DNA from 4 places in the Sporosarcina beigongshangi genome. Region 3 is predicted to be linked to each of the others. Evidence: riboswitches for the same ligand, from Rfam matches in the RefSeq annotation. Region 3 holds a riboswitch; each other region holds the start of a gene.

Region 1 (5,228 bases), on a different contig from region 3:
AAGTTTTTCCAATGCTTGATGACCCCTTTCGACCATTCGATAACAGTTGAATGTTGTACGCCACGTGGGCTTTGTTCAATTTTTAATGGCTCATAAGTCGATGCATAAAACCGGGCCAATTTCACAGCGGCGTGGCAAAATAGTGCATCGCCGCCGAATTGGGTGTCCCCCGTTCCAAAAACATAGACATTGTCCGGTTTATAACCAACGTCAGCAACGAAATCCTTTACTTCATCAGGCGTTGCACCTTGGTCCCACGTAAATGAGCCGATAATCATCGCATCGAAATGACGGGGATTCGGCATAATGCCCCCACCAATTCGATACGTCGTTACGTCGACATTTTCCTTGACCAATATTTCCTCAATCATGTCAGCAACTTCTTGCGTATTCCCACTCCAAGAAGCGTAGGCAATTAGGAATGACACCATTCGCACTCTTCGATATCTGTCGCGGTTGACCGCGTGTAGTATGTTGTTTTCATACCAGACTTCCATGCTTGCACGTGAAGGTCGAGAAGCACTGAAGCACGAATCGAGTTCGGTACATACAGGTTGAATGAAATCGATTGGTCAATATGGCGCTGTCTTGCTGCATTTTGTTTAATCGACCAACGTTGATCGACAATATAGGCTGAGCGGCGATAGACGTCATAGGTATTGTGATTAAGATCAGGCGCGACGACAGGCAATTTATAGTCTTTCTTTTCTTCATGATAGAACGGCTTAAAGATTGGATCGATGGACGCCGTTGACCCTGCAATAACAGACGTCGAGCTATTCGGTGCAACTGCCATTAAATAGCCGTTACGCACACCATTCGTTGCCACATCGATACGCAGTTCACGCCATTCCTTCGAATCATAGCCCTTGTTTTCGAAATAAAATCCGGATTGCCAATCAGAGCCTTCAAATAAAGGATAAGCCCCTTTTTCCTTTGCCAGTTCCGCAGAAGCTTTGATTGTTAGAAAAGCGATTTTTTCATATAGTTTATCGGCGTAATCCACCGCTTCGTCAGATTCCCATTGAATGTTTTGTAGTGCCAGCAAATGATGCCAGCCGAATGTTCCGAGACCGATTCCACGATAACGAGAATTTGTCCGCTGTGCTTGAACGACAGGAATTTTATTCAAGTCAATCACATTATCGAGCATCCGCACTTGGATTGCGATAAGTCTTTCCAAAACGCTTGCCGGAACAGCTTTTCCTAGGTTGATAGATGATAAGTTACACACGACGAAATCACCAGGCTTAGAACGTGTCACGACGACATCATCTTCTAATGTGACCGATTCAAATTTCGTTGCGCTCATGTTTTGCATGATTTCTGAACACAAGTTTGAAGAATAAATCATTCCTTCATGCTTGTTTGCATTGGCACGATTGACTTCATCGCGGTAGAACATGAACGGCACGCCTGTTTCGAGCTGGCTACGCATAATGCGTTTCATCAGATCGATAGCAGGAACGGTTTCTCTGCTTAGCGTTGGATGGTTGACACATTCCTCGTACTTCTCTCGGAAAGAACCTGTCCCTTTTGTTTCATCATAAAAGTCCTCAAGAGAGTAGCCCATAATTGTACGCACTTCATGCGGATCAAATAAATTCCAATCACCACGTGCTTCGACTTGTTCCATATAAACATCCGGCAGGCAAACACCTGTAAAAATATCGTGCGCACGCAGACGGTCGTCTCCATTATTTAATTTCAAATCAAGGAATGTGAAAATATCTTTATGCCAAACATCAAGATAAACAGCAATAGCACCTTGACGTTGACCAAGCTGATCAACACTTACTGCCGTATTATTTAGCTGCTTGATCCACGGGAGGACACCACTCGACGCCCCCTTGAATCCTCGAATAGAGGCACCGCGGCTTCGTACTTTCCCCATGTAAACGCCAATACCGCCACCATATTTCGACAAGTTCGCAACATCGGTATTACTGTCGTAAATACCTTGCAAAGAATCGTCGACTGTGTCGATAAAGCAGCTCGATAGCTGACCATGCGGTTTCCCAGCGTTCGACAATGTTGGTGTTGCCACTGTCATGTATAAGTTACTCATTGCCCAGTATGATTCCGCCACTTTATCCAGACGATTTTCAGTCTCATCCTGCATCAGCGTCATTGCAATGATTAGCCAACGCTCCTGTGGAAGTTCAACTGATTGGTTATTGTAATCAACCGCAACATAGCGGTCCATTAGTGTTTTTAATCCGATATATGTGAATAGCTTGTCCCGCTCTGGTTCAATCAAATGACCCAGATGTTCAAGATCTTTTTGAGAATATTTTTCTGTTAGTACAGGCGTGTAAAGTCCTTGCTTAACAAGACTGACAACATTACTAGCGAAGTCTGTATAGACTTTCGCACCACGCAGCTGCTCCTGACGAGCGTACACATCATGAAGGTGGATACGCGCTGCAACAAATGTCCAATAGGTCGCTGCCTCATCCAAATTACTCAATGATTCTAACGTCATTGCCTTCGCCCATTCGGACTCAGATCCCTCAGGATATTTCTGTTGCCAGCGTTCACCCGCAACAATAAGTGCTTCGATTTGCGCTACTCCAAATTCACTTTGTAATTCATCCAATAGTCGATCAGTGTTGGTTTTTGCCATTTTAATTGTCATCATGACCAGCTCCTTTTATGTATGTATTGTTATTTTTATTCAAAAATCGACAGCTCCACCAAATCGGTAGAGCTGTCGCTCATGGGTTTGTTGTTGAAAACAGAATAGCATTGTCAAAAAAACAGACGTAACCTATTCGTTTCCACCTCTTAACCCCCGAAGAAAGTGTCGCTTGGCGATGAAGGGCAGGTCTACTGGCTCACGCTTCGTTCTTCCTACCTTACCTTCCCATAGAATTCTCCACAGTGGCTTATACGGCGGTCGTCAGCGTTTACAGTTGCGGGGACAGCTCCATAATTACGGATTCCCTTTCAAACCGATGTCGGTACCTTTTCATCGCTCCATACTATATATAGTGCCTCGTTTTCTTTCTATACCCTAACATGTTGTGGTTCACACGTAAATAGGCAGAAAGTTCCCTCACTCACTAAACAGGTGCTTATCCACATATCCACAGTTAACTTTTCCACATTCTCACAACCGTCTTCATCGGCATTGTTCTAGACATCTTTAAAGTTATAAACAAAATTGCAAAAATCTAAAAAATTATCTTCATATTGTTTAGATTAGCTAGATTTTTTATTTCATTTTTCTACACTATAAAACACCAGCGTTGCTTCAGTGCAGCTTCTGGTGTTGCATCATGGAGATATACTTCTATCCGCCTCACGATAGAATGCGACAAGTTTCCCGGTTCTATTAATCCTTAGAAAACCTGTACCGCAAGCTACTACATTTTGCGGCACAGGTTTTGTTTAATTATTTTTTACGTTCGTTGTTTTTTTCGGGGTTCCTATCCCGAGTCTCAGTACGATCTGGAAGGTCATTAAAAAAGTCGTTTCCGAATTCGACGCTATCGATTTCCCGATCTCGATCTCGGGTTTCCCTATCTCGACGGTCCTGTTGATCCAATCGATTTTGTCGGTCCGGATTTCTGTCTTCCCTCATGTAAAAGCACTCCCTTTTCATAGTTAAGCGAATCTTATCAATCCACCTACAAGCAATAGGATTTCCTACACCTAGAAATATATCCTCATTTCTTCATTACCAACTTACACCATCATTGAATGCCTAAGGGAACGTCACGATCCAGCCAGTCATTCAGCACTTTTATCAACGTATTTTCCGTAATCAGGGACAGCGATGCGGTCAAACTCTTGCACAAGCCTTTGCAAACTGTCTCTTAACAGGTCACCAGCCATCGGTAACCCATGCCCCGTTATTGCAACAGCAGGTTTCAATGCTTCTAATTTCTCCACGGATTCCCGAGAAGCTTCCCAATCGGTCGTTAAATAACGCGGAGGTCCACTAATTTCCTGTTCTTGAGTTAATACCTTATAAAGGTATTCTTGCTTAACCGTTACAAAAGCGTCACCCACAATAAGGGCCTTATCCTTTTCCCTGAACAGTGAGACATGTCCGGGAGAATGTCCGGGTGTATGAATCCATCGAAATTCTGGTAGATAGGGGACAGTTCCATCTTTAGAAAGAGGATGTACATGATTTCCTAGTTGAATCGCCTCAATCGGAAAAATGGGCGACATTTTGGAAATCATCCCCCCTTCCACGCTGGAATCGGGTTTGGGATAACTCTTCTCGCCAGTCAGAAAAGGAAGTTCTAGTTCATGGGCATATACGGGTACGTCCCAGTGTTTCACTAATTCAATAATTGAACCTACATGATCAAAATGCCCATGAGTTAAAATAATGGCAGCTGGACGACTATTAGCGCCAAAACGTTTTTCAGTAATAGAGATGATTTTATCAGCTGAATAAGGCATACCCGTATCAATTAAAACAAATTCCCTTTCACCTGGATGCCCGACTAATACAATGTTCACGATTTGTACGGTATAGCTGTATAAATCCGGAAGAACCTCCGTCCCGTTTCCACTTTCTACTGATGTTGCAGGGATGAATTTATAATCCTCTCCGTAAGATAAATTGTTATCCAAAATTCTTCCTCCTTCATGACCTAGATCCTCATTAGCTTATTACGAGACCTACTTTTTATACCACTTGCTAAAGATTGAATTACCACGAAAAAAATGAGGTCAATAGCTTATTTACTTCTTAATCCAAAGTGGCGCAATTTTATATCACAAAAACAATAACTCATACAATTGAATTTGTATCTTTTCACATAGTTACCGTATAGATAACTAAAAGTTACACATCGTACACGTTAGAACCAAAAAATATCAGTAAGAGGAGTGTTTTTATTGGGCATTATGAATGGTAATCCTCAAGATGAACCGATGCATTACGGAGAAATAATAGGCATATGGGCATTTATTGGGGCAAACAATGGATTAATCAGTGGGTATGAGGCGTTTGTTAATCACGCAGGTGATGAAGAACTAATCAAGCTCCTTGAAGGATCCATCAAAATGATGAAAGCCGAATGTAAGGAAATCGAACAGGTTTTAAAAGATAATGGCATCGCTCCACCCCCTTCTTTACCCGGACGTCCCAAGGCGAACGCTGAAGAAATTCCCGCTGGTGCGAGGTTTTCAGATCCTGAAATTAGTGCCGCTGTGTCCATAAATGTCGGGCAAGGGCTTGTATCCTGCAGCCAAGTAATGGCTCA
Region 2 (5,228 bases), on a different contig from region 3:
ATTCTAATTGAAATTGTTGCGACCGAGCAATAAATAGAGCGTATAATAGAAACAAGTGTAAATAGTGCAAAATTTAACGATTTATGATATACTGTATATACGAGGCATTGTTCCAGCAAGTATTGGAGCTAAATAGAGCTTCTTTTTTATTGAGTAGAAATTATTTTTTCATCTACTTTTAAAAATATTTTTCTTCTTTTAAAAACTACAGGAGGTACGTATGCTAAAATTTGAAAACGTAAGCAAAGTGTATGGTGATGGATTCCAAGCTGTAAAATCTGTCAGCTTTGATATTCAGCAAGGTGAATTTCTCGTGTTGATTGGACCAAGTGGTTCGGGTAAATCGACAACGATGAAAATGATTAACAAGATGGAACCACATACAAGTGGAACGATTTCTATCAACGGCAAAGATATCAATTCCTATAATCCGTCAGAATTACGTAGAAACATAGGCTATGTCATTCAACAAATTGGTCTTTTCCCCCACTATACCATCGAAAAAAACATCGCGATTGTTCCCCAACTAAAAGGCTGGAATCCTAAGGAAGTCAAAGCCCGTGTCAACGAGCTTCTCGATTTAGTCGGTCTTGATCCAGACATATTTGCCACACGCTACCCAAAGGAGCTTTCAGGTGGTCAACAGCAACGTGTTGGCATCGCAAGAGCTCTTGCAGGCAATCCCGACATCATCTTAATGGACGAACCATTCAGCGCATTAGATCCACTAACACGCGATCAACTGCAAGCAGAAGTAAGTGCATTGCACAAAAAGTTGAATAAGACATTTGTTTTCGTGACACATGATATGGACGAAGCGTTAAAAATGGGCGATCGTATTGCTATTATGAAAGACGGTAAGCTTCTACAGTTGGACACTCCAGAGAAATTACTACATGAACCAGCCCACGGCTTTGTAGAGGAGTTCATTGGGAAACATCGAATTACCCAAAATCCTGAACTCATGCCAGTTACCGAAATTATGTCGGAATCGGTCGTTACCTCTCTTCCTCAACGCTCTCCGGAAAAAGCACTTTCTCTTATCCGGCAGCGCAAAATTACAAGCCTTATTGTGGTCGATGATGACAATAAATTACTCGGAATTGTTTCCGCGTATGATTTGATTAAAAAACTAGATACTATTCAAGCGATTGATGAAATTATGGGGTCACGGGAGCCGTTCTTACACGAGGAAGCTACCGCTAAAGACGCTATTATTATGATGGATAACGCACCTTTAGGTATTATTCCAATCGTTGATAAACATCAAAAAATATTAGGTGTCGTGACACGAGGTTCACTGCTATCCGCTATGTCCAGCCAGTGGACAGAAACGGAGGAAAGCCAATGAATAACTTAACAATTTGGGAACAACTCGCTCAACAATCACAAATGAGATGGAAAGAAGTGCTTGAAGCAACTTCCGTCCATATTCAACTTGTATTTTTCTCGATGCTCATTGCCATCGCTCTTGGGATTACGCTCGGTATTTTGATTACTCGTGTTCCAAAACTCACAACAGTCGTACTTGGCGGTGCTGGTGTCATGCAGACGATTCCAAGTCTTGCCTTGCTCGGTTTCATGATCCCGATTTTTGGGATTGGTGTGAAAACGGCAATCGCGGCACTATTTCTGTACTCCTTGTTGCCAATAATTCGCAACACGTACGCCGGTATTAAAGACGTCGACAAAGCGACGACTGAAGCGGCGAAAGGAATGGGCATGACAAGTATGCAAATTCTATTTAAAGTGGAACTGCCATTAGCCCTTCCTGTCATTATGGCTGGTATTCGAACTGCCGCGGTCATTAACGTCGGGACAGCAACACTGGCAGCATTTATTGGCGCAGGTGGACTTGGAGATTTCATTTTCCTAGGTATTACACGTGGCATTGATGGTTTGATTTTACTTGGCGCAATTCCAGCTGCACTTCTTGCGATTGTACTTGAAACCCTCTTCGGTGCAATTGAAAAATGGACAACGCCGGAAGGATTGAAGTAAGTATGAAAAATAAATTCATCGTATTGATGCTGACACTACTTGTAGCCAGCATGCTGTCAGGCTGTATTTTCATCGAAAAAGATTCACTAACACTAGGCTCTCGAAACAATACAGAAAGCATTATTTTGTCCCATGTTATGGGGCAATTAATTGAACATAAAACAGATATTGAAGTCGTTTACAAAGAAAATCTCGGCGGCTCGAACGTCGTCTGGAATGCTATGTTGAATGGTCTCATCGATGTCATACCCGATTATACCGGGACAATTGTCGTCAACTATTACCATGAAGATCCTGGCACGGCCGAGGAGACACTCGCGACTACGAAACGACTTGTCAATGAAGATGGCATTATCGCCTTCGACACATTTGGCTTCAATAATACGTACACATTAGCGTTAGATGAATCAAAAGCCGAAGAACTTGGCGTCAAGACGTTCAGCGACTTCGCCAAAGTTTCCGAAGACTTCATACTCGGTGCTGTCTTTGAATTTATTGACCGACCAGACGGCTTGCCCGGCTTTCAGAATGAATATGGCTTGAAATTTAAAGACGTCAAAGGAATGGACCATGGTATTATGTACCGTTCCATCGGCGCCAAAGAAGTCGACGTCATCAACTCCTACACAACAGACGGTCAGTTACAGGATTACGACTTGCGCGTATTGGAGGACGATAAATCCTACTTCCCGCCCTACCATGCACTGCCGCTTGTACGAAAAGAAACACTTAAAGAGTACCCTGAAATTGAAGAGGTACTCAAGCAGCTAGCAGGCATGATCGACGAAGAAGCGATGCAGAAAATGAACGCTAAAGTTGATAATGAAGGCATGATGGTTGAAAAAGTGGCACAGGAATTTTTGATCGAGTCAGGGTTAATTGAAGAATGACGAAATGCGGAGCCGCACCTCTTGTTGAAGGGGTGCGGTTTTTTCACAGCGGTACGGGCGTTATGACCGGCATGAGCCACCTTATGACCGCCTTGCAAAATTGCCCCTTCCTCCTTTACGTTTTGCCGGCTACATGGTAGTGTTAAGTTAGCAAATTGTACACACTATATAGTTATTGAACGATGAATGGGTACCGATATCGGTTTAAAAGGGAATCCGGAAAATCCGGAGCTGTCCCCGCAACTGTTAGCGCTGACGACCGCCAAAGAAGCCACTGTGGAAATATCCATGGGAAGGCTGGCCGGAAGAATGAAGCGCAAGCCAGAAGACCTGCCCTCCATCGTCAAGCGACACTTTCTTCGGGGGTTGAGAGGTGGAAGCGAGCAGGTTCCCGCCATCAATCTGTCGTTCTGCGACTATCTTAAATGATGTGGACGGCCCTCTTCTGTTTCCAACGAATGATCCATGAGCAATAGCTCTACCGAAAAGGTAGAACTATTGCTTTTTTGTTTTGAAGAGCGAATTCAGCTTGATTCTGAACAACAATCATGGAAGGAGACAAAAAATGTCTAGCCAAACAAAACAGCAAGATTTATTAACTGAATTATCCATGGATTTTGGGACGAAGGCAGTAGCCTCTTTATTGGAAGAAAGTACATTATGGATCAAAAAATTCCCTAACGGCAGCCACGCAGATTGGTCGAAATCAATGATTTCGCACGCTCTTAGCCAATTGAGTGAGCACGAACCACACTGGACCTTTATCGCAACACGAATTCATCTTCATGACCTCTATACTAGACAGCGTGACTCGAACATTTACACGGATTTTGCGACACATATTACTCGGCTGGTAGCACTTGGTTCGTATGACCCGATTTTAGTTGAACGTTATTCACAAGAAGAGCTTCGGTTTATTGGGAATTTGATCGCCCCGGAACGCGACAAACTATTCAGTTACAGTGCCTTGCAAATGATGATGAGTAACTATATTACTAAGGATACGGACAATGAACCTGTTGAACTTCCTCAAGAACGATGGCTCATCATCGCAATGATTCTGATGCAAAATGAGACAGAGCAACGGCTTGAAAAAATAGCAGAGGCCTATTGGGCAATGAGTCATCTATATATGACTGCCGAATTACCGAGCTTGCTGAACGCTGGAAAACTTCAAAAACAGGGTGACAACAAGCAAACAACATTTACTAGTTACCTAGATGTCCACCACATTGATATTTTCAAGTTTCTTGATGGTACGACAGGTGACAGAGTTATCTATATCCCCGACTTATTTATGGAACAAGTTGAATCCCGTGGCAATTGGTATTTGTTCGACCCATATGAGGTGCGGGCGGTTATGGGGTATTCCCTTGAGGATTTTTATGATGAACAGAAGGGGGGAGGCTCATTCCGTGAAAAATACATGGCGTGTGTGAAACATCCCAAACTTAGCAAAAAGACCATTTTCGCTATTGACCTTATGAAGCAAATCATGCATAACCAACTGACAACAGGCTTTCCACATATGTATTATAAGGATGAAGTCCAGCGGAAAAAAGTAAATAAACATGTAGATAAATCTGAAGTCAGGATTGTCGCTACACAACCAACTCAGCTTACCCATTCGTCCATCAACCTTGGCCGCGCGGTGCCTGCTGGTGTATTGGAGCGTCTCATCACAATTCAAGTGCGTATGCTCGACAATGCCATTGACCTAAACATTCATTCAACACCAGAAGATATTCATTTTCGTGGTCTACAACTCGGCACAACGGGCTGGCACCACTTACTTGCTTTATCTAAAATCCGTTGGGAATCAACAGAGGCAGTAGCATTCGCCGATAAATTATATGAGAACATCGCCTATTTAACGATAGCTGCTTCGATGACGCTTGCTAAAGAAAAAGGAGCTTATCCACTATTCAAAGAATCAGACTGGCATAACGGAGCGTATTTTGAAAAGAGGGGATACCATTCAAAAACGTGGCAATCACTTCGGACAGATGTTGCGTTAAACGGGGTGCGGAACGGCTCTATGACAGCAGTAGCATCCCATTCATCGACAGCGCCCCTAGCAGCTACTACCATCGGCGTTGAACCTATCACTCAAAAATATTATGTGGAAGAACAGCTAGATGGAGCCATTCCAGTCATTGCACCCGATTTAAATCCGGAAACGCGTTGGTTTTATAAATCAGCCTATTTCATCGACCAACAATGGACATTGAAGCAAAATGCAGCCCGCCAACGTCATATCGATCAATGTATTTCACTCAACCTATACGTGCCGAATACCATTCAAGCGACTGAACTACTCGCCCTGCATATAAGCGC
Region 3 (5,228 bases):
CTTTGACCACGCCGGCAATGGCGGACAACCCTTGTGACAGTATGGACGAGGCTACTTTATCTGAAACTGAAGCTTTTTCTTTTGAATCTAAAAACATTAAGAACAATACTCTTACAGATACGTATCCTGCGGAGCCGACTCCAGCACCTACTACGGAATAAAAGATCTATTGTCCACAACGATTGGTAACAGTTCTTCTGCACGCCAATTGTTCGGGATTTATCGTGCACAGTCCTTACGTATGATGAAATTCAGCATGTACGAGAACGAAGGGGATTTATTTGAACAATTGGCCATGCAAGCTCTTCATATTGCGGTACGAGCGACAAAGCGTAAAGAGATTCGCAATATCGCAGGCTATTTCGATGGTGTCCTACGTAAATTGATTGATAAGACGCTGTTTGAGAATATTTTTATGGAATATGATGTGTCGTTGGAAGGATTTTTATATTGAAGATGTTATAAAATGGGGACAGTCAGTAAGAGTCTGGTTTTACTGAAATTCTATTTTAGAAGTTGTTTATTTGAACTCTTTTAGATTCTATAATATAAGCCTTTAATCAAATAACGCATATAAAACGCTAGGCAGCTCCGGTATGATAGATGTATCAATCAAAGGAGTGAATCGAGCAAGTTCGATTCAAAATCTGAGCTACTGTAGAACTTGATACCAAAAATGGTGAAGTCCATAAAAATTATATAATGATAACCCAAAAGGAGCGATGCCCCAATGATTAATAAGACGGACATCAAGCATTTAGAGCGTTGTCTAGAACTTGCAAAGGATGCGTTACATATAGGAGACGAGCCATTTGGTTCGATTCTTGTTTCAGCTAGCGGGGATGTGCTGAAAGAAGATCATAATCGTGTTTCAGGCGGAGATCATACCCAACATCCTGAATTCGCTATCGCACGTTGGGCTGCTGAAAATATGACACCTTTAGAAAGACGTCAAGCGACGGTCTATACATCTGGGGAGCATTGTCCGATGTGTGCGGCAGCTCATGGTTGGGTGGGATTAGGCCGTATTGTGTATGCGAGTTCTTCTGCCCAACTAGCTGAGTGGCTACAAGAAATGGGCGTCCCGGCATCTCGTGTTCGCAATTTACCTATTCAAGAAGTTATTCGAGATATAGAAGTAGATGGTCCGGTGCCGAGGCTTGCAGAACAAGTATGGCAGTTACACCGACAGTTGCATGAAAGAAAGTGACTTTTGGGGTGGACGCTATTTTTTCAATATGCTTAGACCACTTCACAGGCAGATAGTGACACCTTTTCGACAAAGATCCTAGTTTATTGACAAGTAGTAGGGCGAGGAGTAAAGTTTTATTTGTAAGATACTTTAAATTCAAGTTAGTTGTAATGAGTTTTTTATATGATAAAGAAAAAACAATTTGGAGGCGATAGTTGTGAAAGGTTGGCTATTTTCAGGTACGAATAAACCGCTAGAATTGATTGAAAAAGAAGATCCGAAAGCAATCCCAGGTCAAGTTGTTATTGATGTGAAAGCTGCTGGTCTATGTCATTCGGACGTTGCAGCATTAGAAGATCCAGGTTGGATGCCACTATTCCCGAATGGTCCTGTTATTATGGGGCATGAGTTTGCAGGGATTGTTATTGAAGTGGGTGAAGGTGTTGAAAATATTAAAGTTGGGGACCGTGTTGGGGTTAACCCAATGGACCGAGCAACTAAAATAACTGCTGGGTACAACTATGATGGTGGTTATGCGGAAAAAGTCCGTGTACCTGAACATCAATGCGTAATCATTCCTGAAGGTGTTTCCTTTGTAGAAGGTGCAGCCTCTACAGATGCAGGAATCACAGCTTATCGTGCTCTGTTTAGTATTGGACAAGCAAAAGAAGGTACGAAGTTAGGCATTGTTGGTATCGGTGGACTTGGTCAATTTGCCTTACAAATGGCACTCATTAAAGGTTGCGAAGTATATGCAACAGACGTTTCTCCAGAGGCTCGAAAACTTGCTGAAGAATTAGGAGCTACTAAAGTTTATGACACAATTCTAGATATGAAAGAAGCAGAATGTGATGTTATTGTTGACTTTGCTGGATTTGGACAAACAACTTCTGACTCACTAGAAGCTGTAAAAGTACAAGGAACAGTCGTAATTGTGGGTATGGGTAAATTGGAATCTACGATTAATACGTACTTAATGATTACAAAAGAAATTAAACTTTTGGGCAGTAATGGTGGATCAGTAGAAGACTTAAAAGGTGTGTATGATTGCTTTGCTACAGGTAAAATGAGTCCAAACCTTATTACAATTCCATTTGAAGAAGTTGATAAAGGTATTGAAAAGCTGAAAAATCATGAAGTTAAAGGCCGCCTAGTAGCTATTTTTGACGAAGAATAAAAATGTTTTATTGATCAGGCATCCAAGTTGCTTAAGCGACCTGGGTGCCTGATTGTTTTTCTTTTAACAAGAACAATCATCTGGTAAGGATATCATTCAATCGTGTTTATTCGAATGACTCCTATTTTTCAATATGATTAGAACACTCATTACATTCTCAATTGAATTTGTCAGCATTCTCCTATATGATAAACGTAATAGAAAGTTAAATAAAAGCAGTAGGTGCCCTTAGGGGAGAATAGGGAATGAAGTGAAAGTCTTCAGCGGACCCGCCACTGTAAAGGGATGTTTTATTTGGAATGCCACTGGAAGTGATTCTGGGAAGGTAAATAAAACGATGACCCTGAGCCAGGAGACCTGCCTATTTGCTTATTATTTATAGACGATGGAAAAGTCTGTAGTTTATTTACTATGTAAATAAACTGCAGGCTTTTATTTTTTTGAAAAGGAGAATGAAAAATGCGACTGTTAGAGGAAACGATTCAAAGGATTGAAGGATTGGATGAAGTAATGATGGAAAAGGCGAGAGAGCGGGTAGATAGCTTGATTAAGCCACCTAAAAGCTTAGGAAGATTAGAGGATATTGCTATTCAATTGTCTGGAATTACGGGGAAGCTTTATCCTGTAGTTGATCAGAAAACGATTATTACGATGGCGGCGGATCATGGCGTTTATGAAGAAGGGATTTCCGGTAATCCACAAGAAATCACATGGGCACAAACGTTACTTTTTGCAAAAGGATTACCAGGTGTATGTGCCATAAGTCGGGTTTCTGGGGCGAAAGTGATTGCAGTAGATATTGGGATTAAAGGTGACATTCCAGAGGATGCTGGTGTGTTCAATAGAAAGATAAAACATGGGACAGATAATATGGTGAAAGGTCCTGCGATGACAAGAGAAGAGGCGGTTAAATCGCTAGAGGTTGGGATTGAAATGGCCAATCAGGAAGCGAAAAAGGGCGCTAATTTGCTGGGAACGGGTGAGATGGGGATTGGGAATACGACGCCTAGTACCGCTATTTTGTCAGTTTTGGGCAATTGTGATCTTTTGGAAATTACGGGGAGAGGCGCGGGAGTTGGTGAAGGAGGAATTGAGCATAAAGTAGCAGTCATTCGAAAAGCTATTGAGTTGAATAAGCCGAAGCCGACTGATGGGATCGATGTTCTTGCTAAGGTTGGAGGGCTGGAAATTGGCGGTATGGCAGGGGTAATGCTTGGGGCTGCAGCCAATCGAATTCCTGTCGTTATAGATGGCTATATTTCTACAGTAGCTGCCTTAATCGCAATAGCCATTGAGCCGAAAGCGAAGGACTATTTCATCGCTTCTCACGCTTCCCTCGAACCGGGCGCGCGACTGGCCAATGAACTGCTAGGAATCGAACCGATGTTAACGATGGACATGTGCCTCGGTGAAGGTTCAGGAGCAGCTTTAGCGTTTCCGATTATAGATGCAGCCGTCAGTATGATGGCATATATGGCTACTTTTGCTGAGGTAGGAATGGAGATTTAATCGAATTTCTTCGTATGCAAGTAGCAATATAAAAATAAAAAGCTTGACTTCTAGTTTGAACATCAGTAATATTCAAAACAATTACTTTTGCGCAAAAGATAATGAAAACTACTAAAAAAATTAAATATAGTTGAGAGATGGTCCAGTAATCATATTGTGAGCAGCAACCAGAGACTGAATGGTAAGTGTGAATTCAGGCAACAATATGTATGAAGTACGCCATCTGATTTACTCAATTGCTAATGAAGTGGATGAGCGGTCTAAAATCGGTTCGTCAATTTAGGGTGGTAACGCGGAGAGCTCCTTCGTCCCTTTCCAAGGGATGGTAGGGGCTTTTTCTATACCCATTTTACCTAGATCCAGCCGCATTCGTAGTGGCAATTATATCAAAAATTAGGGGGAACATGATATGACAAAAAGAATGATCATTACACTTATTTCAGTCCTTTTATTAGCATTTGGACTAGCCGGCTGTGGGAAAGACACAGATGCTACATCCGCTGAACAAACAGCAGTTGAAATTGGAATGTTGAAATTGACGAGTTCCGCACCTTTATTTATCGCACTTGAAAAGGGGTTCTTTGAAGAGGAAGGCCTAGATGCTAAAGCGAAATGGTTTGAAGCGGCGCAACCGATATCAGTTGCAACGGCAGGTGGGGATGTCCAAGTGGGCGCGACTGGTATTACGGCGAGCTTATACAATATGGTGGCTAGCGGAGAAGAGTTAGTCATCGTTGCGGATAAAGGAAGAGAGCAGGAAGGTTATTCTTCTTCAGCTGTATTAGTCCCGAACGACTCTGCTGTAGCAGCCATCGAAGACTTAAAGGGAAAAAAGATTGGGATTACACAAACCGGGTCAACTTATCATTATATGGCGGGTAGACTGTTGGAGGTTCATGGTTTAACGACGGATGATGTGGAGCTCGTTCCGCTAAATAGTATTCCAGGCCTTATGGAAACATTACAGAGCAAGCAAGTGGATGCCATTTTATTGAATGAACCAAATGTTTCTCGAGTAGTAAGTGAAGGATATGGAAAAGTGATTTCTCATGTAGGAGAGGAAATCGAATATCAAACGTCGGGAATCTTTTTCTCGAAAGATTTTGCGGCTAATACGGACGCAGCGACAAAGTTCTTGAAAGCTTATGCAAAAGCGACTCGCTACTACTATGACGCTGTGCTCAACAAAGTCGATGGTGAAATTGTGCCAGGCGAGAACTATGAAGAGGTTGTACAAATCATTGCAAAATACACGGACCAAGAAGAGGAATTGATTAAAAAAGGACTTCCTTACATGGATCGTGATGGGAAATTACTTGCTTCAGACATCCAAACGCAAATTGACTGGTA
Region 4 (5,228 bases), on a different contig from region 3:
TTCAATCATAAGGTTGGGACTGTTCAACAGACAGCCGCTTCCTCACCTCTTTCTTTTTACGTTGAGTAAAATATCATTACTGTAAAGCTTTTTTCACTTTTTCTGCCACATCATCTGGCACCCATGTTGTCCAAAGATCTTCATGTTCTTTCATCCACCATTTAGCCGCTTCTACCGGTTCAGCTTCATTTTCATTCATATAATCAAGAGCATTCTCAGTCAATTCATTGCTTGTTTGGTAGTTACTTAGGAAGTCAACAACATCCTTTGCCTGAGTTGGTAAATCTTTATGGACCGCAACGACAACATCATTTGGCGGGAATTCAGTTCCCTTTGTTTCTTCCCAAATCGTTTCATCGTACGCATTATCAGCAAGTAATGTTAAGTCATAACTTGCAGTCACCCAGGTTGGCGACCAATAATACCCTACCCAGGGCTCACCATTTTTGTATGCGCCTGCTAGTGATGCCACAATTGCAGAATCTGATCCTGGTGCTAGGTAATTATATTGCTCGTCCAAGCCATATGCTTGTAGCTTGGTTTCTAAATGTTCACTAACCGCCCAGCTAGAAGGAGCACCAATAATACGACCTTTAGTCTTATCTTCCGGATCTTCGAAAATCCCGGGATACTTCGCTAAATCTTCAACCGTTTCCAAATCTGGCGCGATTGCCTCAATCCCTCTTTCTGCATCTCCTTCAATTACATATGTTGGTACGTATAACCCCTGTGAATTGTCAGCGAAGTTAGTAGAGACATTAACAATGTTTCCTTTTTCAATTGCAGCTTCATAAACTTCTTTAATATTATCTGTCCATAATTCCATATAGACGTTAATATCTCCTTTTTCCAATGACTGAACCGTTGCAGCCGTCGTACCACTTGTTACTTCCGTATCATAACCATAGCCTTCCTCAATAATGAGTTGCGCAATACTATTGTGGACACGAATGCTATCCCAACCAGCATCAGCAAACTTAATAACTTTAATGCTGTCTTTACTTGCCTCTCCACTACACGCAGAAAGAATTAAAAGCATACAAAACGAGAGAAAGATAGTAATTTTTTTCATAAGAAATTGTTACCCCTTTTCATCTTTTTTAAATTAGACGGTGTAAATACACTTCCCTCCTAATTGTTCAATTTATTTTGGTTCCTATTCCTTCAAATAGAATAGATAAACCACAAAAAATCTACCTATCTAATTTATAGTTTTTAATAATACAGGAGTTTCCAAGTCATTGCAAACTCACTTCCACAATTTTTTATTAATAAAACAGTTAAAATCAATATGGAAAGGCATGATATTTTTTAATAAATTAATTAATATATTTATCCAACAGAAGAGACCACAAATATAAATTCACTGTAGAATGATGCTCCTAATCTGCTACTTGACCTGTCAATATGTTAATACATTTGAACCATCTGATGATTCTTTATATTCTGTTTGACAGAACAATAGATACATGATAGCTTTGAACACATCGACAATCATATAGTAAAGCAATAGAAATAGGTGGTCTGGTAATTTGTACATTTGCCAGATCTTAAAAGTGAAGCCGGTGAAACGATAATCCGGCGCGGTCCCGCCACTGTAACAGCAATTTTGCTGAAGCCAGATAACTGCCTCTTTTTGCAACGCTCTACCCTACGGTCGATAGGGAGTGTTAGGATGACAACGCATCTATTTTATTTCTGCGCGTAAACATTTCTAACTTTCGTTAGAAGTGTTTTTTTATTCCTTAATAACACTTCTTTACTTCATAAAAAGAGGAGAGGAAACGATTTGTCAATTGTCAGCAGTACGATCGGATACCCATATATCGGGGGTAACAGGGAATGGAAAAAAGCGCTTGAGGCCTTTTGGGCTGGGAAGTTAGAGGAAAGCCTATTCCTAGAGGAAATTGAAAAACTTCGGTTAGAACGCCTTCAAAAACAAAAAGATGCGGGCATTGATCTTATTCCTGTCGGTGATTTTACTTTGTACGATAGGATGCTCGATACAGCTGTCATGTTCGGCATGATCCCTGAACGCTTCAATTGGTCTGGCGGCGATGTATCGCTCGCAACCTATTTCTCGATTGCACGGGGTAATGACCAAGCCGTTGCATCAGAAATGACGAAATGGTTCAACGCGAACTACCACTATATTGTGCCAGAATATAGTCAGAAAAAACTAGTACTCACAGAAAATAAACCCCTTACTGCCTATCTCGAAGCAAAAGAGAAGTTGTCGATTGATGGCAAGCCTGTTTTAATTGGCCCATATACATTTTTGAAACTATCAAAAGGCTATGCGAAAAAGGATATTCCAGCGTTCATTTTGCAATTGATTCCTTTATATAGTCAGATTCTTAATGAATTGGCAGATGCCGGAGCTCAGTGGATCCAGCTTGAAGAACCAATTCTATCTACATCATTAACAAAAGAAGACATTCAAACTGTCATCGAGATTTACAAACAGCTAAGTGTAGCCGCTCCAAATGCCAATATTTTATTACAAACGTATTTTGATGCCGTTGAGCACTATAAAGAAGTTGTTGCTTTACCTGTTGCCGGAATTGGTCTTGATTTTGCACAAGGTACTGAGAAAAACCTTGAACAATTACAAGCGCACGGATTCCCAACGGACAAAATACTCGCTGCCGGTTTAATCGATGGACGCAATATATGGCGTGCGGATTTGCAAGAAAAAGCTGCATTACTCGATACAATAACACAGCTCGTGCCAGCAGATCGCATTTGTGTACAGCCCTCGAGTAGTCTACTCCATGTTCCTGTTACGATTCAGTCTGAGGTAAAGCTAGACGCAACGATTAAAGCTGCTCTTGCTTTTGCAGATGAAAAACTTGTAGAAGTGACAACACTAGTAAAAGGTGTGCGTGAAGGGAAACAAGCTATTGCTGATGCAGTGACTGAAAGTATAACAGCACGTCAAAATCTGGCGGACTTACCTGCAAGAAATCACTCTGACTTACAGCAAGCTGTGCAAAACATCAGCGAACAAGACAGCAAGCGAAAATCGCCATTTAAAGAACGTCGTGATAAGCAGCAAGAAACATTCAATTTGCCGCTATTACCAACAACAACAATCGGGAGCTTCCCACAAACACCGGAAGTTCGCCGTGCACGAACAAAATGGCGTAAAGGCGAGTCAACAGATACACAATACCGTGACTTCGTCCAAGAGGAAATCAAACAGTGGGTTGCGATTCAAGAAGAAATCGGACTGGATGTCTTCGTTCACGGTGAATTCGAACGGACAGATATGGTTGAGTATTTCGGGGAAAAATTAGGCGGCTTTGTCTTCACTGAAAAGGCTTGGGTTGTTTCCTACGGCTCGCGCTGTGTCAAACCACCGGTGATTTACGGAGATGTGACATTCATCGACCCAATGACTGTGGAAGAATCCGTCTATGCTCAATCTTTAACTGACAAGCCGATGAAAGGAATGCTGACAGGGCCTGTCACTATTTTGAACTGGTCATTTGTGCGCGATGATATTTCACGTAAAGAAGTTACGTATCAGATTGCACTTGCACTTCGTAAAGAAGTTGAAGCATTGGAAGCTGCCGGTATCCACATCATTCAAGTAGACGAACCTGCTCTTCGCGAAGGCTTACCACTTAAAAAATCGGAGTGGAGCAATTACCTAGAATGGGCTATCAATGCCTTCAGACTGGCAACTGCATCCGTACAGGATACAACGCAAATTCATACGCATATGTGCTACTGTGAATTCAACGACTTCATCGACTCCATTAGCGGACTTGATGCAGATGTTATCTCCATTGAAACATCACGAAGCCACGGTGATCTTGTTTCTGCCTTCAATGACTTCTCCTACGACAAAGGCATTGGCCTAGGCGTCTATGATATCCATAGCCCACGGGTACCTGAAGTCCAAGAAATGGTCGACGTTATCGAACAAGGACTAGGTGTACTTGAACCAAACCAATTTTGGATTAACCCCGATTGCGGTTTGAAAACAAGAAAGCATGAGGAAACAATTGCCGCATTGAAAAATATGGTCGTTGCTACGAATAAAATGCGCGAACGCTACGCTATTTTGCAGAAGTAATTGATGAACTCGCGAGTAATTCAGACGAACGCGCTCATCCTTTCATAAACTCACATTGAAAAACCAGCCTTCCCCCATTTCAAACCTGAAATGGAGGGAGACTGGTTTTCCTCTTTGCAATCATTTATTCGCCTTATGCACCTTCAATAACTTCCCTTTCACCGTCGTCGTGCGCATCGCATCTAAAACGAGCTTACCCTTACCATTTAGAATATCCACATACGACTCCGTATCCTGGATTTTAATGATACCAATATCCTCGCCCGTCACACCAGGAATATTCGTAATAGTACCAACGAAATCAAATGCCCGCAGTTTCTTCTTTTTACCACCATTAAAATATAACTTCATAATATCTTTACTGACAAGCTCACTTTTATCTCTTTTTAACTTAGGCAATTGATCCATTTTTTCAATGAACGCATCCTTCATAGCCTCAACAGCTTGCTTAGATGGCGCATTTCGTTGTGGAATCTCAAAACCAATATAGGCTTCAATGTCCGCTAAGAATTTATCTTCATAAGGTGTGACGAATGAAATCGCCTTCCCTCTTTTACCCGCACGCCCCGTTCTTCCTACTCGGTGCACATAACTTTCATTTTCCAGCGGTATATCGTAGTTAATGACATGCGTAATACTATCAATATCAATCCCACGTGCCGCTACATCTGTCGCTACTAAATAACGGAACTCCCCACGCTTAAATGCATCCATCACTGCAAAGCGATCTTCCTGCATCATGCCACCATGCAGTTTATCACAAGTGTAAAAGAACTTCTCAAGTTGTTCTGTAACGGTATCCACCTGATCCTTCGTTCTGCAAAAGATTATACAGCTATCTGGATTCTCAACAACTGTCACATCGCGTAAAAGATCAAACTTCTGCTGCTCCTTGACAATAATTAACGAATGATCAATTTGATCCGTTAACGTAACCGTTGACGCAATCTCAATGCTTTTCGGATTGTCCATATATTTACTGCTCAATGTCGCTATTTTCTCAGGAAGTGTCGCAGAAAATAACATAGTCGTTCTATTTTTCGGCAACTGACTAATAATCGCCTCGACCTGATCGATAAACCCCATATTCAACATTTCATCGGCTTCATCTAATACAAGATATTCAATTTTCTCAAATGCTAGC

Evidence for each region. Region 3 has a riboswitch for cobalamin ahead of cobT (nicotinate-nucleotide--dimethylbenzimidazole phosphoribosyltransferase). Riboswitches for the same ligand answer to the same signal wherever they lie in the genome.
Region 1: linked by a shared signal. The riboswitch ahead of R2B77_RS05435 (ribonucleoside-diphosphate reductase subunit alpha) and the one ahead of cobT (nicotinate-nucleotide--dimethylbenzimidazole phosphoribosyltransferase) in region 3 are both predicted to bind cobalamin.
Region 2: linked by a shared signal. The riboswitch ahead of R2B77_RS05375 (ribonucleotide reductase N-terminal alpha domain-containing protein) and the one ahead of cobT (nicotinate-nucleotide--dimethylbenzimidazole phosphoribosyltransferase) in region 3 are both predicted to bind cobalamin.
Region 4: linked by a shared signal. The riboswitch ahead of metE (5-methyltetrahydropteroyltriglutamate--homocysteine S-methyltransferase) and the one ahead of cobT (nicotinate-nucleotide--dimethylbenzimidazole phosphoribosyltransferase) in region 3 are both predicted to bind cobalamin.

Annotation. Positions count from the first base shown of each region.
Region 1 covers NZ_JAWLIR010000006.1:197,100-202,327, reverse strand. The annotation lists gene R2B77_RS05440 (flavodoxin) at 1-431, opposite strand, end outside; gene R2B77_RS05445 (ribonucleotide-diphosphate reductase subunit beta) at 1-36, opposite strand, end outside; gene R2B77_RS05435 (ribonucleoside-diphosphate reductase subunit alpha) at 416-2,638, opposite strand; cobalamin riboswitch at 2,806-2,987, opposite strand; gene R2B77_RS05430 (hypothetical protein) at 3,398-3,586, opposite strand; gene R2B77_RS05425 (MBL fold metallo-hydrolase) at 3,736-4,593, opposite strand; gene R2B77_RS05420 (DUF3231 family protein) at 4,861-5,228, shown strand, end outside.
Region 2 covers NZ_JAWLIR010000006.1:184,887-190,114, reverse strand. The annotation lists gene R2B77_RS05390 (betaine/proline/choline family ABC transporter ATP-binding protein) at 221-1,351, shown strand; gene R2B77_RS05385 (ABC transporter permease) at 1,348-2,001, shown strand; gene R2B77_RS05380 (glycine betaine ABC transporter substrate-binding protein) at 1,974-2,891, shown strand; cobalamin riboswitch at 3,062-3,243, shown strand; gene R2B77_RS05375 (ribonucleotide reductase N-terminal alpha domain-containing protein) at 3,457-5,228, shown strand, end outside.
Region 3 covers NZ_JAWLIR010000013.1:637-5,864, forward strand. The annotation lists gene R2B77_RS08310 (helix-turn-helix domain-containing protein) at 1-161, shown strand, start outside; gene R2B77_RS08315 (hypothetical protein) at 170-454, shown strand; gene R2B77_RS08320 (nucleoside deaminase) at 731-1,210, shown strand; gene R2B77_RS08325 (zinc-binding dehydrogenase) at 1,410-2,369, shown strand; cobalamin riboswitch at 2,573-2,748, shown strand; gene cobT (nicotinate-nucleotide--dimethylbenzimidazole phosphoribosyltransferase) at 2,829-3,878, shown strand; gene R2B77_RS08335 (ABC transporter substrate-binding protein) at 4,288-5,228, shown strand, end outside.
Region 4 covers NZ_JAWLIR010000008.1:205,566-210,793, forward strand. The annotation lists gene R2B77_RS06855 (ABC transporter substrate-binding protein) at 77-1,072, opposite strand; cobalamin riboswitch at 1,501-1,648, shown strand; gene metE (5-methyltetrahydropteroyltriglutamate--homocysteine S-methyltransferase) at 1,796-4,084, shown strand; gene R2B77_RS06865 (DEAD/DEAH box helicase) at 4,205-5,228, opposite strand, start outside.